DNA from 3 places in the Cryobacterium sp. 10C3 genome. Region 2 is predicted to be linked to each of the others. Evidence: predicted binding sites of a transcription regulator. Region 2 holds the regulator's gene; each other region holds the start of a gene.
What was found. Region 2 encodes LexA, which represses DNA repair genes until DNA is damaged. Its sites were predicted from a motif close to TCGAACANNTGTTCGA; they were not measured.

Region 1 (9,672 bases), 620 kb from region 2:
TGCTTGGTGAGGGCATCCGTTTCCCGACGCAGTTTCCACCACCGCTGCGCCCAGCGGGCGTGCGACTCGCGCTCGGGGCAGTTGTGGCACGGATGCGCGCGCAGCCGCTTCCGGAGGCTCGCGAGCTCGCGCTGGCGGCGTTCCTTCGCCGCGCGGGCGCCGGTCTCCCCGTGAGCGTCTCGCGTTCGACCTCGGTGAGCCGGCGGCGGATCGCCGAGTACTCGGTGAAGTCTCCGAGGTGGCAGACCATCGAGGCGGCGAAGCCCGTGAGGGATTCCTCCTGCTGGCGGACGGCCCTGGCCATGTCGACGACAGCCCTGTCGGCCTGGAACTGGGCGAATGAGGATTCCAGGACCGTGCGGGTGCGGTCACGGCCGAACTGGTCGATCAGGTTCACGGCCATGTTGTAGGTCGGCTTGAAGCTCGAATTGAGCGGGTACGTGCGCCGGGAGGCGAGCGATGCGACGGTCTGCGGGTCGAGTCCTGAGGCCCACTGGATGACCGAGTGGCCTTCGACGTCGATGCCGCGGCGGCCGGCGCGGCCGGTGAGCTGGGTGTACTCCCCCGGCGTGATCGGGACCCGGGCCTCGCCGTTGAACTTCTCGAGCTTGTCGAGGACGACGGTTCGCGCGGGCATGTTGATCCCGAGGGCGAGGGTCTCCGTCGCGAAGACCGCTTTGACGAGCTTCTTCTGGAAGAGTTCCTCGACGACCTCCTTGAAGGCGGGGAGCATGCCGGCATGGTGGGCGGCGACGCCGCGTTCGAGACCGTCGAGCCATTCGAAGTAGCCGAGCACGCCGAGGTCCTCGTCGAGCAGGGTGCGGCAGCGTTCGTCGACGATCGCACGGATCTCGGCCCGTTCCGCGGCATCGGTCAGGCGGACGCCTGCCCGCAGGACCTGGTTGACCGCCTGGTCGCAGCCGACCCTGCTGAAGATGAAGAAGATGGCGGGGAGCAGATGCTTGCCGCCGAGGAGCCGGACGATCTCGGCTCTGTCCATCCTGCCCGGTTCGAAGGTCGAACGCGGGGGCTGCGCGCGGCCGCGGTTGCCCCCGTGCCTGCCGTCCTGGCGGACGGAGACCCCGCGGCCCGCGCCCTGGGCCAGACGGACCAGTTCCGGGTTCACCCGGTGCGTTCCCGCGGCGCCCGCAGCGTCGAACAGGTCGAGCATCTTGCTCTTGACGAGCACATGCTGCTCGAGCGGCACCGGCCGTTCCTCGGAGACGATCACGTCGGTCTCGCCGCGAACGGCCTGCAGCCAGTCGCCGAACTCCTCCGCGTTGGACACGGTCGCACTCAGCGACACCATCCGCACGTTCTGGGGCAGGTGGATGATGACCTCTTCCCACACGGCGCCGCGGAACCGGTCGGCGAGGAAGTGCACTTCGTCGAGCACCACGAAGGCGAGGTTGGTGAGCAGGTCAGAGTCCGCGTAGAGCATGTTGCGCAGCACCTCGGTCGTCATGACGACGATCCGGGCCTGCGGGTTCACGTTGGTGTCGCCGGTGAGGAGGCCGACTTCGTCCGCCCCGTACTCGGCGACGAGCTCCTGGAACTTCTGGTTGCTGAGCGCCTTCATCGGGGCGGTGTAGAAGACCTTTTTGGTCGACTGCTTCATCGCCAGGTAGATCGCGAATTCCGCGATCAGGGTCTTGCCCGCTCCGGTCGGTGCCGCCACGAGGACGCTGTTGCCGTCCTCGAGGGAGGCGCAGGCGGCGATCTGGAACGGGTCGAGGTCGAACCGGAGGCCGGCTCGGAAAGCTGAGAGCCTGGGGCGGCTCGCCCGGTCGCGGGCCGCTGCGAAGCGCTCGGCCGGCGTCGGCTCGGCCGGGGTCTGGAGAGAGGTCATGGTCGACGCCTAGAGCGCCAGCTCCTGTTCGAATGCGAGGGCGCGCCGGGCGGCACGCCGGTCGTGCAGCACGGCCACCCCGTACGCGGCGAAGTACAGCACCACCATGGGGATGGCGAGGAGGAACATCGACACGACGTCAGCGGCGGGGGTCGCGATCGCGGTGAAAAGGATGATCACGAGGATGGCGACCCGCCAGGACTTGATGATCGACTGCGCACTGATCACCCCGGCGAAGTTCAGCAGCACGATGAAGACGGGCAGCACAAATGCGATCCCGATCGCGACGACGAGTTTCAGCACGAAATCGAAATAGCTCTGAGCGGTGATGAGCGCGGCGTCCTGCGACGGTGCAAAGCCGGTCATGAGTTCAACGACGTGCGGGAGGACATAGAAGCCGGCGGCACAGCCCGCCAGGAACAGCGGCACCGCGGTGAAGAAGAAGCCGAAGGTATAGCGCTTTTCCGTGCGGGTCAGGCCCGGCATCAGGAACGCGAAGACCTGGTACAGCCACATCGGGCTCGAGATGACGATTCCGACGTAGACGGAGATCTTGAGCTTGAGGTCAAAGGCGCTCGTGATGTCCGGGTAGTTCAGCTGCGCGCTGCGCCCCTGTGCCGACGCGATCGTGTAAATCGGCTCCCTGAGGGCGTTCCACACGAAGTCGGACAGGAAATAGCCGATCACGGCGCCGACGAGTATTCCGGCTGCCGCGAGGAAGAGGCGTTTCCGCAGCTCGAGCAGATGCTGTCCGAGGGACATCTTCCCGTCGGAGTTCGTGCGCCGAGGAGTGCGCCCAGGCACGGAGGTTACGGCTTTGTCGTCGGATCGGGCGCGTCGACTCCCGGGGCGGAGTCCGTCCCCGGTGCGCTCTTCGTCTCAGCGGGCTCATCGCTGCGGATCTCGCTCTTGAAGATCTTCATCGACTGGCCGAGGCTGCGCGCGAGTGCGGGAAGCTTGGGCGCACCGAAGAGCAGCAGAACGATGACAAGGATGATCAGGAAGTGCCATCCGGTCAGGTTGTTAAGCATGAGGGCGTGTCCTCTTCATCGGTGGGTCTGGTCTAACGATCGGGCCGTGTTGCAACAGCTTACCTCTGGCGATCCGACGATCGCGCCGTTCCTGCCTGGAGCGTTCACGCGCGGTGCGGTGCAGGTCGACGGTCAGGGCGAGTTCGTTCACGTCCGCGAAGATCGCAGGACGCCGCGGCGGCCGTGTCTCCTCGGCCGGGTCCGTGTCGAGTTCCCCGACGAGGTCACCGAGCGCGCCGACTGCATCCGCGAGCGCCATCAGCTTCCGGAAGAGCATGACGGCGAACCAGGCCAGCATGCCGAGGAGGACGAGCACCAGGCCGGTCCAGCTCAGGAGCCAACTCCACCACGGCATCGGCTACTCCCCCGGCCCTGCCGGTGCACTGGGTGCCGCAGGCTCCGAATACCGTGCCGCGCCGGCATCCGCCCACGCGCGCACGATCTCGCGAGCGGCGGCGGGCTCGACGACGGTCACGACCCCGGAGAGACCCGCGACGAGGCGTTTGAGTGCGTGGTAGTGCGAGACACGCAGGGTCGCCCTGACCCGGTCACCCGCGAGGTGCTGGACCGGGCGGCCGGAGAGGTAGTCGCCCAGGAGCGGCAGCGCACCGGCAGCGAGCTCCACGACGACGTCCAGGTCGGATTCGGAGCCCTGGAACAGGGTCTCCGGCAGCACGAGTTCCTCGGTGCGGCTCGTCACGGGGCGATCGGTGACGGTGAGGGCGCTCATCCGGTCGAGCCGGAACGTCCGGACGGCTCCGCGCAGGTGGCACCAGCCGCGCAGGTACCAGTCCCGGTCGACGGATTCGACGCGGAGCGGGTCGACGTAGCGTTCTTCCTGCCCGCCGCGGGCGTTCAGGTAGTCGAACCTGACCTGGACGCCGGAGCGCAGTGCGGACTGGATAAGGGAGATGGCGTCTCCCGAGGTACGAGCGGATACGGCGAGCTGGCTCGGCGCGGCGGTGGCGCTCCGGCTGAGCTTGGCCATCAAGGATGCGATCGCATCCCGGTCGGCGTTCTCGGGAAGCGAGGAGAGGTATTGCAGTCCTGCGATGAGCGCGGCGGCCTCGCGGGCGGAGAACCGTGGCGAGTCCTCGATCGCCACGAGGTGGGTCAGCACGATCGTGTCGTCGGCCTCGAATTGGCCCCACTCGATGTCGAAGAGATCCCCTGGCAGGTACTGGCTCGTGTCTCCGGGCACCCCGGAAACGGCGATGAGGGTGACCGCGTCGCGCACCCGCTCTGGCGCGACGCCGAAGTGAGCGGCGACGTCCGTGACGCTGATGCCGTCGTGGTCGATGAGATAGGGAACGAGCGAGAGCAGGAATGTGAGCTTGTCGGGGGCGCCGAGGGGCACGCGGGGGGTCATGAACGCACCTCGAGCGGCTCATGGGCGTCGCGGACGCGGAGCAGCCGGTCGAGCACGGCGTCCCGGAGGGCCGGCGGGGAGAGCACGAGGACCTCGGGACCGAACCCGGAAAGCTCGTCCGCGAGGATGTTGAGGTCCGTGTAGTGCAGGACGAGTGCCGCGATCGGCTGGGCGCCGCCGGAGGCATCCGCCGCCCGTTTGCCGAGACGCACCGCGGCATCGCTGCCCGGGAGGACCTCGATCTCAGCGACGTTGGCCGCGGAGAGCGCATCGAGTTCGGCGAGGGCGGTCTGGCCGGCGTCCGGCCCGGATTCGGGTGCGACCAGGTCGGGGACGACCACGACCGGTCCGACGATGCGGGACAGCAGGAACGTGCGGGTCGCCCCGGCGTCGAGGTCGGTACCGAACAGGTGCCAACGGCTTTCGTGCTGGACGACGGCGCGCGGCGCCACCTGACGGCGCCGGGGCGCCGCCTCGCCGGGCTTGAGGTAGAGGAAGGAGACCACGTGCGCGCGGTCCATGGCCTTGCTGAGCGGTTCGAAGGACGCGTCGCGGACCCGGAGGGTCGGGGCGTACCCGAGCACGGGGTCGCCGTCCGCTCCGCCGAGCGCGTTGAGCTTGGTCAGGGCGCGCCGGGACTCCGCCGAGAGCGATCCCTCGCGCCACACGGTCGCGGCGAGCTTGAGCAGCATCAGTTCGTCACCGGAGAAGGACACGTCGGTCGGAAGTTCGTAGAGCCCCTTGGGGATCCGGTAGCGCAGGTACCGGTTATTGCCGGGATCGTCGGGCTGTTCGACGGTCTCGAGCGGGATTCCGAGTTCGCGGATGTCGTCCTTGTCCCGCTCGAACTGCCGTTCCAGGCTCGCATTGTCGCCGCTGTGCACGTAGCGCTGCCGGTAGCCCTGAACGGTCGAGAGGATGTCGGCCTTCGTGAGGCCGATTTCGGTCGCTATCAGGGCCAGCACGAGGCTGAACAGGCGTTCTTCAACCGTGACGCGGTTGATCGGTTCGGGGGTCGTCGACACCCCGTGAGTCTAACCGAGCGCCGGCACACCGACCGTGTCGCGGAGCGAGAAGCGGAGGCGACTCGTTGCCCGGGTCACTGGTCATGCGCGGTTGGGCGGTCCGGTGAGGACTTGGTGGGCGCGGTGCCGGTTCGGCGGCCGCCAGAGTCGTTGCGGATCGATCAACCCAGGGGCCCGCACTTGCGGTGAGCCCTTCACCATGCGGATCTCCCACCCGGAGGTGTCGATGGTGTGGTGGTGGAACCAGCAGAGTAAGACCCCGTTGTCGACGTTGGTCGGCCCGTCTTTCGCCCAGGGCTTCACGTGGTGCACTTCGGCCCAGTGCGCCGGCGCCTTGCAGCCGGGGATGATGCAGCCGCCGTCCCGGGCGGTGATCGCCCGGCGCTGGGCCCGGTTGAAGTACCGTCGTTCCGGCCCGAGCTTGAGGACTTCGTTGTTCGCCCCGAACAACACGCCTTGGAAGCCGCCGTCGCAGATGCGCTGATGCACCGTCTTCAAAGACACGGGGGCTTCGACCCCGTCGATCCACCCGACCCCGACCCCGGAGGCGAGGTCGGCGGCGTTCACGTGCACCATCACCGTCGGCGCCGACCCGCCCATCGACGGGGTGTCCGTGTCGCGGGCAGCGTGTTCGAACAACGCCCGGAGGATGTCGGCGCGTTTCTCCCCGCCCGTGCGGGTATCCGCCCGGCGCTCCCGGAGCTCTGCCTCGATCACGTCCAGATCCGGGCCCGTGCCCGCGTCGGTACCCGCTGATTCGGCGCCGGGAATCATCTGCCCCGAATCCATCAGCGCCTGCTCCTCGGCGGTGGGGAACGCGGGCCTCGCATGGAAGCTCAGGAAGGCGTCGAAGAGGGTGTTCATCACCCCGAACAGTTCCGGCGTCACCCCACCCTTCACCGGATACAACCCGTTCTTGAGTTGGCCGAAGCCGATGTTGGACTTCGCCTCGAACAGGTCCTCGGTCGGGAGGACCCCGTCGGGGTCCAGGGCCGCCTGCCACTGCGCGACCATGCCCCGGATCAGGTCCGTCGTCACCGGGACACCTGCCCCGGCCAAATCCTCGGTCTCCGGGGTGATCAGCCCGGCCGCCGTGGCGACCAGGGCCCGCTCCGCCGTCAACAGGTCATCCGGTGCCACCCGGTGACTGATCACCTGCAGCCCGGCCACGATCAACTCCGCCGTCTCCACCCCGATCTCCCCCGCTGCCAGGGCGGCCCCAACGGTCGGGAACAAGGGCGGCAACCAGCTGCTCCCGCCGCACGGCCGCGGCAACACCGCGTCGCCAAGCTTCGTGCGCCGCTTCACCTCCCGGGCCGAAACCCGCGTCACCCGGGTGAGGACATCCCACGGGCCCGTGCAGCCCATCCGCCAGGCCAGACCTTCGCGGCCGAGGACCCGGGCCCGCCGGTCCACATCCGTCGCCGTGCTCACCCGGGCCGCATCAACCGTCCGACCGATCGCCTCCACGGTACTCAGCGCCGTGACAGCTTCTGTGTCACTGAGCAGCCCGACCGGGATCGCCGCCAGGGCCTCTGCGAGAACCGCCTGCGCCTCCACGAGCCGGGCGACAGCATCCGCATGCACCGACGACACCGAGCCGACCAGACCCTCCGCGCCCTCGAGACCTTCGGCGACCGCAACCGGATGGGCCGACTCGGTGGATACGCGGCCCACCGTGATGGGCTGATCGCCCGCGGCCACTGAATCGTGGGGTGGGGTGTGTGACTGGGGATCTGAAGCTCCTGCCATACCCCGATTCTACCCCGAATAGAACACGAATGCGAGACTTACTCACATAATTTTGGGCTTCTCATTCCGAGTTTCACACCTGAAGACGGTTGATTCACCTGCCCGTGGTTCCACTCAGGCGACCCCCACGCGGCCCCAGGCGGCCGCGTGGTCCTGACCAGAGATTCGTGGGGCATCCATGAAGACCCGGCTCACCGGCGAAAGCACGGGCCGGTCACCCGAAAGCACGCGGCACCCTCGCTCTCGTGAACGGAGGGTGACGCGTGCGGCAGTGGAGCGGTGGGGCTAGCCGATGCCGAGGATGTCGATGACGAAGACGAGGGTGGAGCCGGCCGGGATGGTTCCCTGCGCTGCGTCTCCGTAGCCCTTCGCGGGCGGGACAACGGTGAGGATCTGCGAGCCCACGGTCTGTCCGATGATCGCGGTCGCGAAGCCAGGGACGACGCCGCCCTGGGTCTTCGAGCCGTCGACGGCGAGGAGCTGTGCCGGCGCGCCCTTCGTCCAGCTGGAGTCGAAGACCTTCTTCTCCGCCCAGAGGACGCCGGTGTAGTGCACGGTGACCGTGTCGCCCTCCTTGACGGTGTCGCCGGTGCCCTTCTTCAGGACGGCGACCTGAAGGTCGGCCGGCGGCGTGCCGCCCGGGATCGTGATCCCGGGGGTGCCGTTGGCGTCGAGCACGACGGCGGGAAGGCCGTTGATCGGAGTCTGGTCGGCACCGTTCGCCCGGAGCAGGTAGGTCTTCACAACGTCGATCACGAAGACCAGGGAGTCCGTCGCGGCGATCCCGAGGGTGGAGTTGCCGCCCTGGGGTCCGAACGCGTCGTCCGGGGAGACGACGACGGCGATGCGCGAGCCGGCCTGCGCGCAGGCGAGCCCGTCGGTGATGCCCTTGATGGTCTGGTCGTTGAGGGTGAGCACGTTCGCGCTCGTGCTGTCGTACTTGCTGACCTGGATCGGTGAGCCCGTCGTCCCGTTGTAGACGTTCAGTTCGATCTTCGCCTGCTGGCCGGTGACAAGCCTGTCGCCGGAGCCGGGGACGATGACCCTGCCCTGGGTCGTCCCCGTCATGAGCGGGGTCGGGAAGTCGACCTTCGGAACGGCGCCGAGGTTGTCGCTGACCGTGACGAGCTTCGAGGCGGCGCCATCGCTGATCGGTGCGACGCAGCTCGACGCGGCATCCGCACTGCTGCTGCACCCGGTGAGGGCGGCAAGCAGCAGGCCGGCAGTCGCAATGAGGGCAGAAGCTCTACGCACAGGATCTCATTTCAGTGTGGGACGTTCAGCGTGCGGCGCCCTCTGGCGCCCACAGTCGGGAGGCCGAACACGGCCGGAGCCTATCCTAACCGGCGTCGGCTGCGGTGTCGGTCGCGGCGTCGGCTGCAGTGTCGGCTGCAGTGTCGGCCGTGGTGTCGGCCGTGGTGTCGGCCGTGGTCTCGGCGGTGGTCTCGGCGGTTCCGTGCAGGTCGAGGGGCGCAGCGACGATGGCCGGGCCCCGACCGTCGAGGCCTCTGGCCTTGGAGGTGGCTGCGCCGGCCTCCGCGATCCGGACCCGCTTGCGCATGACCTTTCCGCTCACACTGCGTTCGCCGAGTGCGCCAGGGGTCCAAGCCTCGACATCCGCATCCGAGAAGTCGGTCTTGGAGGGCCGGCGCTTGAGCTCGGGCAGGATCGTGTCGGGGGCGAGACGCCGTGCCGTGATCAGGAACCCGGTGTGCCCGATCATGCGGTGGTCCGGGCGGACCGCGAGACCCTCGACGTGCCAGCCGCGCACCATGGTCTCGTTCGAATCCGGGTTCGTGTAGAACCCGGTTCCACGGATGGCCTCGGCCACCCGGGAGAGCTGGGTCACGGTCGCGACGTAGCAGAGGAGCACGCCGCCGGGCTTGAGGGCGGCGGAGACGGCCTCGAGGCATTCCCAGGGGGCGAGCATGTCGAGCACGACCCGGTCGGCGGTCTGGTCGGGGACCGCGGACGGCAGTGCGTCTGCAAGGTCCCCGAGGGTGATCGTCCAGTTCGTCGGGTCGGCGCCGAGGAAGGTCGCTACGTTGTCCCTCGCGACATCGGCGAACTCCGCCCGGCGTTCGAAGGAGGCGAGGTGCCCGGCCGGCCCGATCGCGCGGAGCAGCCACAGCGACAGCGCACCAGAGCCCACCCCGGCCTCGACGACCGTCGCACCGGGGAAGATGTCCGCCTGGGCGAGGATCTGGGCCGCATCCTTGGGGTAGATGATCGCGGCTCCCCGCGGCATCGACATCACGAAGTCGTTGAGCAGCGGGCGCAGCGCGAGGTGCTCGACCCCGACGTTGTTCACGACGACGGATGCATCGGGCAGGCCGATGATGTCGTCGTGCGCGAGGATTCCCCTGTGGGTGTGGAAGACCTTGCCCGGCTCGAGCGTGATGGTGTTGAGCTTGTTCTTGGGGCCGGTGAGCTGCACGCGATCGCCGACCCGGAAGGGCCCGCTGCTCTGGATGACCTGGGTGTATTCGCCGTTCGGGGTGATGCCGTTGCCGGCGCTCATGGTGCCGGTTTCGCTCATGTTGTCGGTGTCGCTCATGCGTGGATGTCGTCCTCGGTCGGATGCGAGCCGGAACCGGGCCGCGCGGGTACCTCGGCGACGGCAGCGCGCCGCTCGGCAAAGACAGT
Region 2 (9,672 bases):
GGGTCTTGTCGACGAGGAGACCGGCGTCGGTGTGCCCGGAGTCGCCGAGCGCCGTCACGAGCGGGATCAGCAGCCGGGACGAGCGGATCGCGTCGACGACGGCCTCCTCCCCGGACTCCCTGTCGCGGTAGCGGGCGAGGGCGGCGAGGAGGTCGAGCGGGGCCGATCCGTCGTCGTCGGCGTGGTCGTTGGCTTCGAAGGCACGGCCGGCCCAGGGCTGCCCGGCGGAGTCGGCAGGGACGCCGGCGCGACCGGGGCCTCCCTGGCCTTCTGGGCCCCCGGGGAGGCCGGTCGATCCGAGATTAACGGCCGGCGACATCCAGGGCCTCACCGAGGGTGAAGGCGCCGGCGTAGAGCGCCTTGCCCACGATCGCGCCCTCGAGTCCGAGCGGGACCAGCTCGCGCAGGGCGACGAGGTCGGCCAGGCTCGAGATGCCGCCGGAGGCGACGACGGGACGGTCGGTGTGCGCGAGCACCTGCCGGAGCAGGTCGAGGTTCGGACCCTGCAGAGTACCGTCCTTGGTGACGTCGGTCACGACGTAACGGGAGCAGCCCGCTTCCTCGAGGCGGGCGAGCACCTCCCAGAGGTCGCCGCCTTCCTTCGTCCAACCGCGGGCGGCAAGGGTCGTGCCGCGCACGTCCAGGCCGACGGCGACCTGGTCACCGTGTTCGGCGATCACGCGGGCAGCCCAGTCCGGGTTCTCCAGGGCCGCCGTGCCGAGGTTGATCCGGCTGACGCCCGCGCCGAGCGCCGCCTGCAGGGAGGCGTCGTCGCGGATCCCGCCGGACAGTTCGATCTTGACTCCGGAGACCTCGCGGATGACCCGGCTGATCACGTCGGTGTTCGTGCCGCGCCCGAAGGCCGCGTCGAGATCGACGAGGTGGATCCACTCGGCGCCCTGCCTCGCCCAGTCGAGGGCGGCGTCGACGGGGTCGCCGTAGTTGGTCTCGGTCCCGGCCTCGCCCTGGGTGAGGCGCACGGCCTTGCCGTCTGCGACGTCGACAGCCGGGAGCAGGACGAGGCGGGGGTGGTTTCAGTCACGGTAGTCCTCAGATCAGGGATGGGTGCGGCCGGGCCGCCGAACAAAAGCGAGAGGGGACGGTCAGTCCCGCAGGGTACCGATCCAGTTCTTCAGCAGGCGGATGCCGGCCTCGCCCGATTTCTCCGGGTGGAACTGGGTCGCGGAGAGCGGTCCGTTCTCGACAGCGGCGAGGAACGGTCCGCCGTGTTCCGCCCAGGTGAGCCGGGGCCGCGGGAACGGCGGCGTGACCTCGAGCGTCCACTCCTGGGCGGCGAAGGAGTGCACGAAGTAGAACCGCTCGTCCTCGATGCCGGCGAAGAGGCGCGAGTCCGGGTCGGGGGTGACGGTGTTCCAGCCCATGTGCGGCAGGATCTTGGCGGGCAACTGGGCGACGGTGCCGGGCCATTCGCCGAGTCCCTCGGTGTCCGAGCCGCGTTCGACGCCGTGCTCGAACAGGACCTGCATGCCGACGCAGATGCCGAGCACCGGCCGTCCCCCGGCGATGCGGCGGTCGACGATCTCGTCGCCGCGCACGGCGGTGAGGGCGCTCATCACGGCGCTGAACGCTCCGACGCCGGGCACGACGAGGCCGGAAGCCTCGAGGGCGGTGCGGCGGTCGCTCGTCAGGGTCACGTCGGCGCCGGCGAGTTCGAGGGCTTTGACGGCCGAGTGCACGTTGCCGGTGCCGTAGTCGAAGACGACGACGCTCGTCACAGGGCGCCCTTGGTCGAGGGGATGCCGGAGACGAGCGGGTCGTAGGCCTTGGCCTGACGGAAGGCGCGGGCGAAGGCCTTGAATTCGGCCTCGGCGATGTGGTGCGGGTCACGGCCGCCGAGCACGGTGACGTGCACGGTGAGGGCCGCGTTGAATGCGATCGCCTCGAAGACGTGGCGCACCATCGAGCCGGTGAAGTGTCCGCCGATGAGGTGGAACTCGAAGCCGGCAGGCTCCCCGGTGTGCACGAGGTACGGGCGGCCGGAGATGTCGACGACAGCCTGGGCGAGGGCGTCGTCGAGGGGCACGAGCGCGTCGCCGTAGCGGGAGATGCCGGACTTGTCTCCGAGCGCCTGCCGGATGGCGAGTCCGAGCACGATGGCGACGTCTTCGACGGTGTGGTGCACGTCGATCTCGATGTCCCCCGACGCGCGCACGGTGAGGTCGGTCAGCGAGTGCTTGGCGAACGCGGTGAGCATGTGGTCGTAGAACGGCACCGAGGTGTGGATGTCGGAGACGCCGGTGCCGTCGAGGTTGATCGTCAGGTCGATGCTCGACTCGCTCGTCTCCCGCTGCAGGTGCGCGATGCGGGCCTGTGCGGTCGATGACTGTGCGGCCGGTGACTGTGAGCTCATGCGGCTAGTTTATTGGCCCGGGCGGTTACGCGTGGCCCAGTGCTTCGAGGGCGTCGAGGAATACGCTCGTCTCGCGCTCGGTGCCGGCCGTGACCCGCAGGTGGCCGGGGATCCCGACGTCGCGCACGAGGATGCCCTCGGCGAGCAGCGCCTCGAAGGTTCCGCGCGGGTCGGAGACCCCGCCGAACAGCACGAAATTGCTCCAGCTCCGCAAGGGGCGGTAGCCCAGCCGGTGCAGCTCGGTGACGAGGCGGTCGCGCTGGCCGCGGATGTCGTCGACCATGCGCAGCATCTCCGGCGTGTGCGCGAAAGCGGCGACGGCCGCGGCCTGGGTCAGCGCGGAGAGGTGGTACGGCAGGCGCACGAGCCGCAGCGCATCCGTCACGGCCGGGTCGGCGGCGAGGTAGCCCACCCGGGCCCCGGCGAATGCGAAGGCCTTGCTCATCGTGCGGGAGACCAGCAGGCGTTCCCTGCCGGGCAGCAGGGTGAGAGCGGATGCCGTTCCCACCGGAGCGAATTCGGCGTAGGCCTCGTCGACGACCACGATGCCGTCACAGGCGTCGTAGACGGCGGCGATCACGTCGAGAGAGAGCGGGGTGCCGGTCGGGTTGTTCGGGGAGCACAGGAAGACGAGGTCGGGATTGACCCGGTTGACCCAGTCGACGGCGCGTTCCGGGGTGAGTTCGAAGTCGGCGTCGCGGTCACCGGCGACCCAGCGGGTTCCGGTTCCCGAGGCGAGCAACGGGTACATCGAATAGGTGGGGGCGAAACCGAGGAGGGTGCGTCCCGGCCCGCCGAAGGCCTGCAGCACCTGCTGGAGAACCTCGTTGGAGCCGTTGGCCGCCCAGATGTTCTGACGGGTGAGACCGTGTCCGAGGTAGCGGGCCATCGCCTCGCGCAGTTCCGTGAATTCCCGGTCCGGGTACCGGTTGATCCCCCGGATAGCGGCGGCCAGTGCTGCGGCGATGTCGACGGCCACGTCCTCGGGGATGCCGTGGGTGTTCTCATTCACGTTGAGCGCGACCGGCACGTGCAGCTGCGGCGCCCCATAGGGAGTGAGCCCGCGAAGATTGTCGCGGAGAGGCAGGTCGTTGAGACTGGTCACTCCCCCCATGTTACCGATGGGCCTCAGCACCGGCGGGTCATATTGCCCGTGGTTCAGTATTTGGCTTGCTCAGTACTCCGGTGGTTCAGTATCCGGCTTGCTCACTGTCCGGCTTGCTCAGTATCCGGCTTGCTCAGTATTCGGCAGGGAGAGCCAAGCGCTGGCCCGGCTGCACGCTCTCGGAGGGCAGCTGGTTCAGGTTGACGATCTCGGCGATGACCTCGCGCGGATCGGCAGAAGGGGCGATGCGCTCGGCAAGCTGCCACAACGACTGGCCCGACTGGATCGTGACGTAGTCGAAGGTCGTCGCACTTCCACCCGCGTCGGCGCTCATGCCGCTGCCGCTCAAGGTGCTGCCGTCTGCGGCGGCGAGGCCGCCGTTGAGGGCGAGGGCAAGCGCGCCGACGACGAGGGGGACGCCGGCGATCGCGGTCAGCACGGCACGACCGCGCCGGGTGATGCGCAGCCGGGTGTGCGCCCCCGGGACCAGCTCGATTGTTGTGCTCATGTCTGCCTCCTGTGTATTCGTATCCGGCTCTCGGCCGGGAGAGCCGGATACGAAGCTATGTTCCGAATATATATTCGATTGTTCGAACAATCAAGACTTTCTCCGGTTATTATTGGGGTGAAGTACACGACACACTCGAATGAATGTCTGCACTTCGCCCCAGGCTGGTTACAGTTTCGATTGACTGGTGTGAACTCAACCAGCGACCACTGACATTCGGATACGGTCGCCTCACGGCATCCACCGGGGCGACCGCCCGCCACCGTCCACCGCCACCGACAGGAGCGACATCGTGACCCAGGACAGCGTGACCCCGGACAGCGTGACCCCGTTCGCCGGCAGTTCCCCCGAGCGCGGCGGAACACGTCGGAGGAAGAGCCTCAGCGACAAGCAGCGCGCGATCATGGACGTGATCCAGCGCTCTGTCGGCCAGCGCGGCTATCCGCCGAGCATGCGGGAGATCGGTGACGCCGTGGGCCTGTCGTCGCTGTCGAGCGTCACCCACCAGCTCAACCAGCTCCAGCTGAGCGGCTACCTGCGCAGGGACCCGAACCGGCCCCGGGCGCTCGAGGTCCTGATCGAGCTGCCGCAGTCGCCGGAGGACACCGCGGCCGGCGCCGCCGAGAACTTCCAGCAGGGTACCCCGGTGGGCGACGCGGCAATGGTGCCGCTCGTCGGGCGGATCGCGGCCGGTGTTCCGATCATGGCCGACCAGCAGGTCGACGAGATCTTCCCGCTCCCGCGCCAGCTCGTCGGCAAGGGCGAGCTGTTCATGCTCAAGGTCGTCGGCGAATCGATGATCGACGCCGCGATCATGGACGGCGACTGGGTCGTCGTCCGCCAGCAGAAGACCGCGGAGAACGGCGAGATCGTCGCCGCGATGCTCGATGGCGAGGCGACGGTGAAGGTCTTCCGGCAGCGTGACGGCCACACCTGGCTGCTGCCGAGGAACACCAACTTCGAGCCGATCCTCGGTGACCACGCCGAGATCCTCGGCAAGATCGTCGCCGTCCTGCGTTCCCTGTAGCTCCCTGTAGATCCCCCGTGCGCGCCAACTGCGCCGCTTCGCGCCAGGCAAGCCTGGCGCGAAGCGGCGCAAACGGCGCGTCGCGCGCGGCGGGTGTTCGCCGCGAGGAGGATCAGGCGAGGGCGGGCACGCCTGCGGCGAGGCGGGCGCGCACGATGCGGGTCGCCTCGATCATGTTTCCGAGAGACTCGACCGTCTCCGCGTAGCCGCGGGTCTTGAGCCCGCAATCCGGGTTCACCCAGACCTGACCGGCCGGGATGGCGGCGACGGCACGGTCGAGCAGCTCCGTCAGCTCGGCAACGCCCGGCACCCGCGGTGAGTGGATGTCGTAGACGCCCGGGCCGATGCCGTGGTCGAAGCCATTGGCCTGAATGTCCGTCACGACCTCCATCCGGGAGCGGGCCGCCTCGATGCTCGTCACGTCGGCGTCGAGAGCGCGGATCGCCTCGAGCACGACACCGAACTCGGAGTAGCAGAGGTGGGTGTGGATCTGGGTGGCGTCCCGCACCCCGGCGGTCGCGAGCCGGAACGAGCCGACGGACCAGTCGAGGTAGTCTGCGTGGCCGGCCTTCTTGAGCGGAAGCAGTTCGCGCAGGGCCGGCTCGTCGACCTGGATGATGCCGATTCCGGCGGCCTCGAGGTCGGCGATCTCGTCGCGGAGGGCGAGGGCGACCTGGCGCGCCGTCTCGCCGAGGGGCTCGTCGTCGCGCACGAAGGACCAGGCGAGGATGGTGACCGGGCCGGTCAGCATGCCCTTGACCGGCTTCGCCGTCAGCCCCTGCGTGTAGGTCGACCAGTCGACGGTGATCGGCTTCGGGCGGGAGACATCGCCCCACAGGATGGACGGGCGGGTGCAGCGGCTGCCGTAGGACTGGACCCAGCCGTTCTCGGTGACCGCGAAGCCGTCGAGGTTCTCGGCGAAGTACTGCACCATGTCGTTGCGCTCGGGTTCGCCGTGCACGAGCACGTCGAGGCCGATCTCCTCCTGCAGGGCGACGACCCTGGCGATCTCCGCGCGCATCAGGTCGCGGTATTCGGCGTCGCTGAGCACTCCGGTGAGGAAACGGGCGCGGGCACGGCGGATCTCCCCGGTCTGCGGGAAGGAGCCGATGGTCGTCGTCGGCAGGAAGGGCAGCGCGAGTGCGGCCTCCTGGGCGGCGAGCCTGTCGGCGTAAACCCCTCGGCTGTACGAGGCGTCGGTGAGCTCCGCGGCACGGGCCCTCACGGCACCGTCGCGGACGCCGGGGGCGGCGCTGCGGGAGGCGAGTGCGCCGGTCGCAGCGTCCAGTTCGGCGCTGATGGCCTCCCGTCCGTCGGCCAGGCCGCGGGCGAGGGTCACAACCTGGCCGACTTTCTCGTCGGCGAATGCGAGCCAGCTCACGAGTTCGGCGCCGAGCGCGGTCTCGTCCGCGACGGTGTGCGGGACGTGCTGGAGGCTCGTCGAGGTCGAGACGGCGATCCGCGGCGACAGTGCGCCGGCCCCGGTGACCTGAGCGAAGGCATCCGCCAGGTCACCGCGCCAGATGTTGTGCCCGTCGATGACACCGGCGACGAGGGTCTTCCCGTCCAGCCCTGGGGCGGTCTCGGGGAGCGTGCCGCGGACGAGATCAAGGCCGATGGCCTCGATCGGTGCGCCGGCGAGCACGGGCAGGGCGTCGTCGAGGCTGCCGTAGGGGGCAGCGACGAAGATCGCCGGACGCTGGGCGAGGTGCCCGAGGGTCCCGTACGCCCACTGCACGGCGCTGAGGGTCTCGGCGCGGGGCACGTGGATGCTCTCGCTGACGAGGCCGGGTTCGTCGAGCTGCACCCACTCGGCACCGGCGTCGGCGAGGCGCTGCAGCAGGGTCGCGTACACCGGAATGAGGTCATCGAGCCGGTCGAGGGGCTCGAAGCCCGCAGGGGCTTCGTCGCTCGGCTTGCTGAGCAGCAGGAACGTGACCGGGCCGACGATGACGGGCCGGGTCAGGAAGCCGGCGGCGCGTGCCTCCTCGAATTCGCGCACGATCCGGTCGCTCGAGAGGGAGAACTCCGTTTCCGGCCCGATCTCGGGCACGAGGTAGTGGTAGTTCGAGTCGAACCACTTGGTCATCTCGAGCGGGAGGCTGTCCCCCTCGCCGCGGGCGAGGGTGAAGTATCCGGCGAGGTCGATGTGCCCGTCGGCGTCGACGAGTCCGGCGAAGCGGGCGGGCACGGCGCCGACCGTGCAGAGCGCGTCGAGCATCTGGTCGTAGTAGGAGAACGACTCCGGGATGGCGGAGTCGGTGCGGCCGAGGCCGAGGGCGGCGAGGCGGTCGCGGGTGGCCTGACGGAGTCCGGCCGCGGCGGCCTCGAGTTCGACGGCGCTCGATGTGCCGGCCCAGAAGGATTCGACGGCCTTCTTGAGTTCTCGGCGCGGGCCGATGCGCGGATAGCCGAGGATCGTGCCTGCGGGGAACGGGGCAGTGCTGGTCATAACGTTTCCTTTGCGGTTGGGCGGTGCAGCGGATGCTGGCGGGTGGTGTGTGGGGCGGATGCCGCGGCGTGCAGGGTGCTTTCGGGCGCGACGGAAATCCGAGGCGCCCGTACGGCGTTCGGTGGAGCGGGAGCGGCGCTGGCGACCGGGGCGGGGCGGGGCGCCAGGCCGGGTTACACGATCGTGGGCAGTGCCGTCGGTGTCCGGACCGGAGCCGGCGCGCCGAGCAGGCCGCAGCCGTCGAGCACCTCCAGTACGGTCTCGTGCTGATTGAAGGCGTAGAGGTGCAGACCGGGCGCTCCCCCGGCGATCACCTGGCTGGCGAGGTCGACGGCGTGCTGGATGCCGATCTCACGCTGTCCTTCCTTGGTCGGTTCGATCTCGAGCCGGATGGACAGGTCTGCCGGCATCTGCTCACCGGAGAGTTCGATGATCCGCCGCAGCCTGGCCGGGCTGGTCACCGGCATGATGCCGGGCAGGATCGGGAAGAGCACTCCGGCTTCCCTGGCGCGCTGGACGAAGCTCAGGAAGTGGTCGGCGTGGAAGAAGAGCTGGGTGATGCCGAGGTTCGCGCCCGCGGCCTGCTTGGCGAGCAGGGTGTCGATATCCTGCGCCGAGGAACGTGACCGGGGGTGGCCGTTCGGGAACGCCGCAACGGCGATCCGCACCTTCTCGTGGCCGGGCTTGACGGCGCGTGCGGCGGGGATACCGGGGATGATCGTCTCGCGGTACGGGGACTTCTCGGCCTGAACCCGGTGGATGAGCTGCACGAGTTCGGCGGCGCTGCCGAAGTCGCCGAGGAACGCCTCGCCCTCCTTCGTGCCTGCCGGGGGTCGCCGCGGAGGGCGAGGAAGCTGCGCACTCCGGCGTCGAGGAATTCGCGGATCAGCCGGTTCGCCTCGTCGTGGGTGGAGCCGACGCAGGTGAGGTGGGCCATCGCTTCGACGTTCGTCGTGCGGAGGATGCGGCTGAGAACGTCGAGCGAGGAGCGGCGTGAGGATCCGTTGGCCCCGTAGGTGACCGAGAGGAAGTCGGGGCCCGCCGCTGCGAGATGGTCGATCGTCGTCGCGAGAGCGGATGCTGCGGCATCCGTCTTCGGCGGATACAGCTCGAACGAAAAGGGGATGCGCCGTGTGCGGGCGGAGTCCGTTGGAGTGGACATTCATTCCTCATTCGACAGTAGCCAGTGTGTGCACTGAATGGCCGGGCGGCCGCGGACCGCCAGAAAGCCCTGGCGGGTGTTCGCGGGCGGGTGCCGGGCTCGGCTGTCGCTCCATGCCGGCGGAAGAAATCCGTCGGCAACGATTGAAGAAAACTCTAGCAATCCCTTAATCGGATTGCACGAGTGTGACCGTTCGTTACCTGGTTCAGCTTGCGACGGCGGGCACGGCGGCCGCCGGTGCGACGGCGAACGGTGCGAACTGGGACTGGATCTCCGTCGTGACGAGGGCGCGCACCCGGGTGCCGGTTTCGGCGTAGTCCGTCGTGAGCACCGTGCCCTGGGCGTGCAGCATCGCGATCAGGTCGCCACGCTCGTAGGGAATGAGCAGGTCGAGTTCGATGGACGGGCGCGGAAGCAGTCCGGCGATCGCGGCGAGCACCTCGTCGACGCCCTCACCCGTGCGGGTGGAGACGAAGATGCCCTTCGGCCAGAGGCCGCGCAGCACGAGACGATCGTCGTCCGTGACGAGGTCGCTCTTGTTGAAGACGACGAGCTCAGGGATCTCCCGGGCGCCGACCTCACCGATGACCTCGCGGACCGTCGCGAGCTGGCTCGCCGGGTCGGGGTGGGAGGCGTCGACGACGTGCACGATGACGTCGGCGTCGGCGACCTCTTCAAGGGTCGACCGGAAGGCCTCGACGAGTTGGTGCGGCAGGTTGCGGACGAAGCCGACGGTGTCGGTCAGCGTGTACAGCCGGCCGTCGCTCGTTGTCGACTTCCGGACGGTCGCGTCGAGCGTGGCGAAGAGGGAGTTCTCGACGAGCACGCCGGCGCGCGTGATCCGGTTGAGCAGGCTCGACTTGCCCGCGTTGGTGTAGCCGACGATGGCGACGGAGGGCACGGCGTTGCGCTTGCGGTTGGCGCGCTTGGCCTCGCGGGCCGGCTTCATGGCCAGGATCTGCTTGCGCAGCCGGGACATCCGGGTGTGGATGCGACGACGGTCGAGTTCGATCTTCGTCTCGCCGGGGCCGCGGGAACCCATTCCGG
Region 3 (9,672 bases), 410 kb from region 2:
CGGTGTGAGCAGCGAGCTGTGGTCATACACCGTTGCCGGTGGTTCAGCCAACTGAGACGAGGGCCTCCGTCAGGAACCGCGACACGTCGTCGAGTTCTTCTGCGGAGATCGAGTGCGGCAGACCGGCATAGACCTTCTCGGTCAGGGCGCTGTGGCCGGGCAGCCAGGCGCTCGCCCGTGCTGTCGTCTCCGCGGAGATGACCCGGTCGGCATCTCCGTGGCCGAAGAACACCGGCGTGCGTGTAGCCGCAAGGACCTCATCGCCTGGGAGCGTGGCATCGAGGGTGAATCCCGAGAGGACGACCCCGGCGGGGAATCGCCCGGGAGCCTGGCGGAGAAGCTGGGTGACCATGAGGCCGCCCTGCGAGAAGCCGAGGGGAACGACGGGCGTGCCCGGGTGCACGTGGGCGTCCAGCCACGCGAGTACGGCATCCGCTGCCTCGATGACGGACTCTGCGCCCGGGCGCCCCGGCACAGTGATCGGGAACCAGGCGAACCCGCCGGTCGGCAGACCGAGCGGCGCACGCAGCGACACCCAGTCGAACGCGTCGGGCAGGTAGGCGGCGAGGCTCGGCAGGTCGCCTTCGTGCGAACCGTAACCATGCAGAAGCAGCAGGAGTGGGCGGGTCGACGGGAGCGCGGGGTCGACGCCGTCGCGGCGGGCCGTGATCTCGATGGCGGGGCTCACGCCGAGGCCTCGCCGACGGTCAGGGTGACGCGGGTCTTCCAGGGGTCGTCGACGCGGATGCTGGTGCCGTCGTCGTGAAGCGGAATCGCGCGGTGGCGGAGTCGTTCGGCCACAGCATCGAGATCAGCGCGGCCGGGAACGGTGATCGCCACGTCGGCGAGGCCGAGGGTCGCGGCACGCGGACCGACGCCGCGGCTGTTCCAGACATTCATCGCCATGTGGTGGTGGTAGCCGCCGGCACTCACGAACAGCGCGCCGGGGAAGTCGAGGGTCGTTTCGAAGCCGAGGGCGTCGACGTAGAAGCGCCGGGCCATCTCGAGGTCACCGACCTGGAGGTGAACATGGCCGACCTTGGCCGGACCGACGGCCAATTCTCCCCGTCCGCGGGCAGGTTCTTCTGCAGGAAGGCGCTCGGGTCGAGCGCAAGCGTGTCCATCTGGACCTGGCCGTTCTTGTAGACCCACTCCGACCGGTCCCTGTCGACGTAGAGCTCGATCCCGTTACCCTCAGGGTCGGTGAAGTAGAAGGCATTGCTGACGATGTGGTCAGCGCTGCCGACGAAGCTCGAACGCTGGTCACGGGCGGCCTGGAGCACGGTCGCGGCCAGGCCGGCGCTCGTGTCGAACAGGATGGCGGTGTGGAAGAGTCCGGCCTGGCTGCGGGCGGGAACCGGCAGGCCAGGGGTGTGCTCGAGCACAACGAGCGGGGTCGTGCCGCGACCGAGCACGACGGTGGTGCCCTGCGCGCTGATCGGGTCGAGCGCCAACGCCTCGCGGTAGTAGGAGGACATCAACGCGAGGTCGCCGACGCGCAGCGTGACGGCATCCATGCCTGTCGTCGCCGCGAGGAGGTCGCCTGTGGCGGCGCGGGATCCGGTGAGGTCAGTGGTCAGTGTCATGTTCGTCTCCTGCGGTCGCGTCGGGCTCACAAGTCATGCCCAACCCGCTTAGTTGAACCGACAACCAATACTCTAGCAGCATTACTTGAAGCGTCAAGTAAACTTTCCAGGCCGCTCAGGAGACTCTCGAATTTGCGCTCAGAATGATATTTAAGTCTGACACTCAAACCTCGATGGCCTAAATAAACTGAGTAGATCTCGTATTCGTGTTCGATTCGGGGTAGAATCGGGGTATGGCAGGAGCTTCAGATCCCCAGTCACACACCCCGCAGGCCCACGATTCAGTGGCCGCGGGCGATCAGCCCACCACGGTGGGCCGCGCATCCACCGAGTCGGCCCATCCGGTTGCGGTCGCGGTTGCCGAGGGTTTCGAGGGTGCTGAAGGATTGGCGGGGTCGGTGCCGTCGGTGCATGCGGATGCTGTCGCAAGGCTCGCCGAAGCCCAGGCGGTTCTCGCAGACGCCCTGGCCGCGATCCCGCTGGGGCTGCTCAGCGACACAGAAGCGGTCACGGCGCTGAGCACCGTGGAGGCCATCGGGCGGACGGTGGATGCGGCCCGGGTGAGCACGGCGACGGATGTGGACCGGCGGGCCCGGGTGCTCGGCCGGGAGGGTCTGGCCTGGCGGATGGGCTGCACGGGCCCGTGGGATGTCCTCACCCGGGTGACGCGGGTCTCGGCCCGAGACGTGAAGCGGCGCACGAAGCTCGGCGACGCGGTGTTACCGCGGCCGTGCGGCGGGAGCAGCTGGCTGCCGCCCTTGTTCCCCACGGTCGGGGCCGCCCTGACGGCGGGGGAGATCGGGGTGGAGACGGCGGAGTTGATCGTGGCGGGGTTGCAGGTGATCAGCCACCGGGTGGCCCCGGATGACCTGTTGACGGCGGAGCGGGCCCTGGTCGCGTCCGCGGCCGGGCTGATCACCCCGGAGACCGAGAACCTGGCCGGGGCAGGTGTCCCGGTGACCACGGACCTGATCCGGGGCATGGTCGCGCAGTGGCAGGCAGCCCTGGACCCCGACGGGGTCCTCCCGACCGAGGACCTGTTCGAGGCGAAATCGAACATCGGCTTCGGCCAACTCAAGAACGGGTTGTATCCGGTGAAGGGCGGAGTCACGCCGGAACTGTTCGGGATCATGAACACGATGTTCGACGCCTTCCTCAGCTTCCACGCCCGGCCCGCGTTCCCCACCGCGGAGGAGCAGGCCCTCATGGACTCCGGACAGATGATCCCCGGCGCCGAGACCGCGGGCACCGACAGTGACGTCGGTACGGGCCCGGAGCTCATGGTGATCGAGGCCGAGCTGCGGGAGCGGCGCGCGGACACCCGCACGAGTGGGGAGAAACGCGCGGACATCCTCCGGGCCCTGTTCGAACACGCCGCCCGCGACGAGGACACGCCCAGCATGGGCGGATCCGCCCCGACGGTGATGGTGCACGTGAACGCGGCCGACCTCACCTCCGGGATCGGCGTCGGCTGGATCGACGGGGTTGAGGCCCCGGTATCGCTGAAGACGGTGCACCAGCGCATCTGTGACGGCGGCTTCCAAGGGGTCCTCTTCGGGGAAAACAACCAGGTCCTCAAGCTCGGTCCGGAACGACGGTACTTCAACCGGGCGCAACGCCGGGCGATCACCGCCCGCGACGGCGGCTGCATCATCCCCGGGTGCAAAGCCCCGGCTCACTGGGCCGAAGTACACCACGTGAAGCCCTGGGCGCAGGACGGACCGACCAACGTCGACAACGGTGTCCTACTGTGCTGGTTCCATCACCACAGCATCGACACCTCTGGGTGGGAGATCCGGATGGTGAAGGGCTCACCGCAGGTGCGGGCGCCTGGGTTGATCGACCCGCAACGACTCTGGCGGCCACCGAACAGGCACCGCGCACACCAGGTCCTCACCGGACCACCCAACCGCGACTGACCGAGGCCGAACCCGCCTCACCGTCGTCTTCCCTGACGCGCCGTTCCGGTTCGTCGGGGGCTCGACCCGACGCCGCTCAGGCGGCGTTGAGAACGTTGACGAGCGCTGGGATCGCCGGAATCAACTGGTCGAGATTCGACTCGGCCGAAATGTCCGCCGATAGCTGCAGCCAGTTGACTCCGTCGAAAACGTCGAAGGTATAGCCGCCAGCTTCATTCGGAATCCGGATCACGCCGTCGACCCCGGGAATTGACACCTTCTCGGCGCCGGTCGTCCGCGCGATGTCCTCCTGCGCCCAGGCCCCACCGGGCAACGCGATGACGCTGAAGGATCCAATCTGGCCTTCTGGTATCGGCGACTGCGACCAGCCGCATGCGAATGCGCCTGTGCTCGTTTTGGCCGCGAAACGTCCCTCTGAGCCCTCGGTACCCTCTGAGTCATTGGACCTGACCGCGAGTCCGGGGCTGGAGACAGCGTGCGTGATGTCTGCAGCGGTCGATAGTGCTGCGCAATCCTCGCGCTCCCAGGCGCCGATGGGCGTTGCCGCCACCTCCGGGGTGCCCGCCGCCAATGCGCGACCCGAGAACGTCGCGACAAGCTTTGTCGCTGCGTTACGGGCGTCCTCGTTAACGGTTCCGACTGCCGTATAGACGTCAGCGCTGAGCCAATATCCAGCCACAGTAGCGCTGATGCGGCAGGCCCCCGACTCCGCAGAATCAGCCACGTCGGCTCCATAGCAGGCGATCTGGTCCACCGTGTCGGTCGGTACCGATGCAGCGGCCACCACCACGGCACTGAGATAGGCCGACGTGGGGCTCTCCTCCACGGACCATTGGCAGTCGATGCCACCACGCGCGGGCACCACGGCATAGTAGGGATTCTCCGCAAGTGAGCTCGCCCTGGCCGCCGCCCAACTGGTCACGTGCGTACCAACCGCCGCGGCCACCTCGTCCACAGTGAGGACTGCGGCGCAATCGCCGCCGAAGACAGCGGCCGGGCGGGTCTGCCCGGCCGACGCGGTCGCAGGCGTCGGAGTCTCGGTCGCCAGGTCCGTCGCCGAAACGGAGGCGGGCGAGGCTGGGGCTGGGCCCGTGCAGCCGGCGAGCAGAACCAACCCTGTCAAAGCCACAACACAAGCGGCCGAACGTGAACGAGCGCGCATGTCCATCTCCCCACAATCGCAGCGCCGCAGCGCCCCCGCTTCGAAACCGAGTACAACTGATGTGCTCCGAAGTCCCATTTTCAATCCTAGTGACCGCAGTGCGGCAACGGATAGGCAGGTCAGAGCCGAGAATCAGACTCTACTCCGTGGCAAGAGGAAGACCTGGGACGGCAGGTCGGCCCCGCGGACGCGTTCGGCGCATCCACCTACACCCTGGCTTGCACAGGGTCCACTCCTGAATTCGGAGCAGGCTAGCGGCCCGCGAAGAGCCGGGACAGGAAGCCACCGGACGCCTGTTCGTTCTCGTGCCCGGGGCAGCGCTGCGACTTCGGCACTCCGCGCATGACCTGGTCGACATGTTGGCCACAGCCGGCCCAGGTGGTCTTCCCGCAGGTCTTACAGGTCTTGGCGTGGCACATCGGCAGCTCCTTCGTGGGTGAAAGCACTCACTATACCCCCATGGGTATTGAGAGTGCACGGTCCGCGGTATCCCGCGGGTGTAGTGTCAGAATCAGTCCCCCAATTACCCACGGGGGTATATGCCGGGTTGGCCGAATCGCTGTCCCGGCCGACGAAAGGCACCCCATGAAGATCGTTGTCGTAGGCGGGGTCGCAGCCGGCGCATCCGTCGCCGCCCGCGCCCGCCGTTTGGACGAGTTCGCTGAGATCGTCGTGCTCGAGCGCGGTCATCACGTCTCGTTTGCGAATTGCGGTCTGCCGTACCATGTGGGCGAAGTGATTGCTGATCGCAGCCGCCTGCTCCTGCAAACGCCGGAAAGTCTGCGCGAATCCCTCGACATCGACGTGCGGGTCGGACACGAGGTGCTGCGAATCGACCGTGCCGCGAAGACCGTGACCGTCCGCGAGGTCGACGGCGGCCGCAGCTACGAGGAACCTTATGACGAACTGGCGCTCTGCACGGGCGCCGAACCACTCCGCCCTCCCCTGCCGGGGATAGACCTGCCCGGCGTGCACGTGCTGCGCCGGATCGGCGACATGGACGCCATCAAGGCCCAACTGGATGCCGCGATCGCCCTCGCCGCGACGGGCGCCCGCGGACCCGTGCGCACCGTCGTGATCGGCGCGGGTTACATCGGCCTCGAAATGGCCGAGAACCTCAAGCACCGCGGCGCCCTCGTCGACGTCGTCGAGATGAGCGACCAGATCCTGCCGCCCCTCGACCACGAGATGTCCGTCCCCGTCGAACACCACCTCCGCAGTCGCGGCATCACCCTGCACCTGTCGACTGCGGCCGCCGCATTCGCGGCCCGCCCCGACGGCGGTCTCAACGTCGAGCTCACGGACTCGACCGTCCTGGCGGCCGACCTGGTGATCCTCTCCGCCGGGGTGCGCCCGAACACCACGCTCGCGAAGGCGGCCGGGCTCGAGCTCGGCGCCCGCGGCGGGATCACGGTGGACACGCACATGCGCACCTCCGACCCGCACATCTGGGCGGCAGGCGACTCCGTCGAAACGCCGCACACCGTGCTGCCGGGGCGCTGGCTGGCCCCGCTCGCCGGACCCGCGAACCGCGAAGCCCGGGTCGCCGCCGAGAACATCTGCGGCCGAAACACCGACTACCGCTCAACCCAGGGCACCTCGATCGTGAAGATCTTCGACATGGTCGCCGGCGGAACGGGCGCCACCGAACGGCAACTCCTCGCCGCCGAGGTCCCGTACCGGGCCGTGCACGTGCACCCCTCCGGCCACGCCGGCTACTACCCCGGCACCGCGATGATGCAGCTCAAGGTCCTCTTCGCCCCCGACACCGGGCGCATCCTCGGCGCGCAGGCCGCCGGCTTCGACGGCGTCGACAAGCGCCTCGACGTGCTCGCGACCGCCCTCCGCGGTGGCCAGACCGTCTACGACCTCGAGGAGCTCGAGCTCGCGTACGCTCCTCCGTTCGGTTCCGCGAAGGACCCGGTGAACATGGCCGGCTTCGTCGCGAGCAACGTGCTCCGCGGCGACCTCACCCTCTGGTACGCCCAGGACTACCCGGAAGCGACTGCCGGGGCTCGGCTCATCGACGTGCGCACCCCGGAGGAATTCTCGATCTGGCACCTGCCGGGCGCCGAGAACGTGCCGCTCGGAAGCATCCGCCTCGAATGCGAGCTCTGGGACCGCACCGGGCCGCTGCGCCTGTACTGCGCGGTCGGGTTCCGCAGTTACCTCGCCTACCGCGCGCTCGTGCAACGCGGGTTCACGGATGTCGCCACTCTCTCCGGCGGGTCGGACACCTTCCGGTCGTGGCACGAGGTCGAGCCCGAAAGCGACGAACCCCCGCTGCCGATGACCACCTACGCCGAAGCAGCCGAGTTCACGGCCGCTGCAACGAAGGCCGCCGCGCAGGCCGCCCTGCTCGCCAACGGCACCGGCGTGCAGGTCGACCTGGACTGCTCCGGACTCGCCTGCCCAGGCCCGATCATGAAGCTATCCGAGAAGATGAAGACACTGGATGCCGGCGACGAGGTTGTCGTGCACGTGTCCGACCCCGGGTTCGCCAGTGACGCTCCGGCCTGGGCCAGGCGGAACGGACACGAGCTCGTCGCCATTTCGCCGGAGGGCCCTGGCTACGTCGCGACCATGCGGAAGGGCGGGGCCGCTCTGGCGACCCGGCCTGCGGCATCCGTCGGCATCGTGAGCTCGCCGACACCCAACAAGACCTCCTTCGTGGTGTTCTCCGGCGACCTCGACAAGGTGCTGGCCGCCTTCATCATCGCCAACGGGGCGATCGCGATGGGCGAAGAGGTCTCGATGTTCTTCACGTTCTGGGGGCTCAACTCCCTGCGCCGCACGGACCCGCCCAAGCGGGAACGCAAACTGATGGACAAGATGTTCGCCACCATGATGCCCTCGAGCGCGGGCAGCATGCCGCTGTCGCAGATGAATATGCTCGGTGCCGGTGCGGCACTGATCAAGAAGGTCATGCGGGACAACTCGGTCTCGTCGCTGCCCGATCTCATCACGTCCGCGCAGGCCGGCGGGGCGCGCCTGATCGCGTGCACGATGACGATGGACCTGCTCGGGATCGCTCCGACCGACCTGATGGACGGCGTCGAACTCGGCGGCGTCGCGACCTTCCTCGGGGAGGCGGCCGAGTCGACGACGACGCTGTTCATCTGATCGGGTCAGAACGCGCATCCGCCCGGCCAGCAGAAACAGGCTGACCGGGCGGAGGACGTACGTGCTCTGCGGTTACAGGATGAAGAGCATCTCCTGGTAGGTCGGGAGCGGCCACAGGTCGTCCGCGACGATCTCTTCGAGGGCATCTGCGGCGGCGCGGACCGCGGACATCGCCGGAAGCAGCGCGTCGCGAGCGTGCTCGGCCTCGCCGAGTGCGGTCTCTTCCGATCCGCCGGCCAGCGCGTCCCGGAGCACGGCGAGCGCGGACCGGAGCTTGGTGATCGGGGCGGACACCTCGCTCAGTGCGGCGTGGTCGGGTTCAACGCCGGCGGCCGTGAGGGCGCCGATGTTGATCGCGAGTTCGGTCTGGTGACGCACGGCGGCGGGGAGGATGACCGTCGCCCCCATCTCGAGCGTGAGGCGCGCCTCGACACCGATGGTGAGAGCGTACTGTTCGAGGCCGATCTCATAACGGCTGTGCATCTCGCGGTGGTTGAAGACCCTGTACTTGTCGAACAGGTCCATTGCCGACTCGGTGATGAGTTCGGGCAGCGCGTCGAGGGTCGTGCGCAGGTTTGCGAGCCCGCGCTTCTCCGCCTCGATCGGCCAGGCATCGGAGTACCCGTCGCCGTTGAACACGACGGCGCCGTGGTCGGTGATGATCTGGGTGAGCAGGCTCTGCACGGCCGTGTCGAAGTCAGTGCCACCGGCGACGGCGGCCTCGAGCTCGGTCGCCGCGTAATCGAGCGACTCGGCCATGATCGTGTTGATCGTCACCATCGGGCCGGCGACGGTCTGCATCGAACCGGGGGCACGGAACTCGAACCGGTTCCCGGTGAACGCGAACGGGCTCGTACGGTTGCGGTCGCCCGGGTCGGTCGGCAGCACCGGGAGCGTGTCGACGCCGATCACCATCGAGCCCTTGTCCTTGGACGAGGTTGCCGGGCCCTGGGCGATCTGCTCGAAGACGTCGGCGAGCTGGTCGCCGAGGAAGATCGAGATGATCGCCGGCGGGGCCTCGTTGGCGCCGAGGCGGTGGTCGTTGGTCGCGGAGGCGACCGAGGCGCGGAGAAGTCCGGCGTACTTGTGCACCGCGCGGATGACGGCGGCGCAGAACACCAGGAACTGGGCGTTGTCGTGCGGGTTGTCTCCCGGGACGAGAAGGCTGCCGAGCTCGTTGTTGCCGAGCGAGAAGTTGACGTGCTTGCCCGAGCCGTTGACGCCCTGGAAGGGCTTCTCGTGGAACAGGCAGGCCATCCCGTGCTTCTTGGCGACTGACTTGAAAGTCGTCATGAGCAGCTGCTGGTGGTCGGCGGCGAATGTTTCCGCGCTCGAACATCGGCGCGATCTCGAACTGGCCGGGGGCGACCTCGTTGTGCCGGGTCTTCGCGGGGATCCCGAGCTTGAAGAGCTCCCGCTCGGTGTCCATCATGAAGCCGAGCACCCGCTCGGGGATGGCGCCGAAGTAGTGGTCGTCGAACTCCTGGCCCTTGGGCGGCTTCGCGCCGAACAGGGTACGGCCGGAGTTGAGCAGGTCGGGGCGGGCGAGGAAGAAGTGCCGGTCGACGAGGAAGTACTCCTGCTCGGGGCCGCAGAACGAGACGACGCGGGCAGGATCGGTGTGCCCGAAGAGGCGCAGGATGCGTTCGGCATGTTCGCCCATCGCCTGCTGCGAGCGCAGCAGCGGGGTCTTGTGGTCGAGCGCTTCGCCGGTCATCGAGACGAAGACCGTCGGGATGCAGAGGGTGTTGCCGTTCGGGTTCTCGAGCACGTATGCCGGGCTCGTCACGTCCCAGCCGGTGTACCCGCGAGCCTCGAAGGTGTTGCGCAGGCCGCCGTTGGGGAAGCTCGATGCGTCGGGCTCGCCCTGCACGAGGGTCTT

Region 1: a site for LexA is predicted at 7,046-7,061, ahead of RGU41_RS06680 (HNH endonuclease signature motif containing protein). Genes of this name have one in related genera too.
Region 3: a site for LexA is predicted at 1,785-1,800, ahead of RGU41_RS11930 (HNH endonuclease signature motif containing protein). Genes of this name have one in related genera too.

The regions. Positions count from the first base shown of each region.
Region 1 is NZ_JAVIWF010000002.1:1,264,912-1,274,583, reverse strand. Features, by position in the region: partial or broken gene RGU41_RS06710 (DEAD/DEAH box helicase) at 1-1,849, opposite strand, end outside; gene tatC (twin-arginine translocase subunit TatC) at 1,859-2,611, opposite strand; gene tatA (twin-arginine translocase TatA/TatE family subunit) at 2,659-2,880, opposite strand; gene RGU41_RS06695 (hypothetical protein) at 2,873-3,235, opposite strand; gene RGU41_RS06690 (WYL domain-containing protein) at 3,239-4,249, opposite strand; gene RGU41_RS06685 (helix-turn-helix transcriptional regulator) at 4,246-5,274, opposite strand; gene RGU41_RS06680 (HNH endonuclease signature motif containing protein) at 5,356-7,026, opposite strand; gene RGU41_RS06675 (FKBP-type peptidyl-prolyl cis-trans isomerase) at 7,312-8,280, opposite strand; gene RGU41_RS06670 (tRNA (adenine-N1)-methyltransferase) at 8,366-9,547, opposite strand; gene RGU41_RS06665 (HAD family hydrolase) at 9,580-9,672, opposite strand, start outside.
Region 2 is NZ_JAVIWF010000002.1:1,887,601-1,897,272, forward strand. Features, by position in the region: gene RGU41_RS09815 (SseB family protein) at 1-319, opposite strand, end outside; gene priA (bifunctional 1-(5-phosphoribosyl)-5-((5-phosphoribosylamino)methylideneamino)imidazole-4-carboxamide isomerase/phosphoribosylanthranilate isomerase PriA) at 303-980, opposite strand; gene hisH (imidazole glycerol phosphate synthase subunit HisH) at 1,104-1,736, opposite strand; gene hisB (imidazoleglycerol-phosphate dehydratase HisB) at 1,733-2,371, opposite strand; gene RGU41_RS09835 (histidinol-phosphate transaminase) at 2,397-3,476, opposite strand; gene RGU41_RS09840 (LysM peptidoglycan-binding domain-containing protein) at 3,610-3,984, opposite strand; gene lexA (transcriptional repressor LexA) at 4,388-5,011, shown strand; gene metE (5-methyltetrahydropteroyltriglutamate--homocysteine S-methyltransferase) at 5,124-7,463, opposite strand; gene RGU41_RS09855 (methylenetetrahydrofolate reductase) at 7,637-8,233, opposite strand; partial or broken gene RGU41_RS09860 (methylenetetrahydrofolate reductase) at 8,335-8,625, opposite strand; gene hflX (GTPase HflX) at 8,831-9,672, opposite strand, start outside.
Region 3 is NZ_JAVIWF010000002.1:2,301,750-2,311,421, forward strand. Features, by position in the region: gene RGU41_RS11910 (antibiotic biosynthesis monooxygenase family protein) at 1-55, shown strand, start outside; gene RGU41_RS11915 (phospholipase) at 44-688, opposite strand; gene RGU41_RS11920 (VOC family protein) at 685-1,002, opposite strand; gene RGU41_RS11925 (VOC family protein) at 930-1,586, opposite strand; gene RGU41_RS11930 (HNH endonuclease signature motif containing protein) at 1,820-3,505, shown strand; gene RGU41_RS11935 (hypothetical protein) at 3,582-4,460, opposite strand; gene RGU41_RS11940 (hypothetical protein) at 4,919-5,086, opposite strand; gene RGU41_RS11945 (FAD-dependent oxidoreductase) at 5,253-7,790, shown strand; gene RGU41_RS11950 (hypothetical protein) at 7,863-9,083, opposite strand; partial or broken gene RGU41_RS11955 (glutamine synthetase III) at 9,523-9,672, opposite strand, start outside.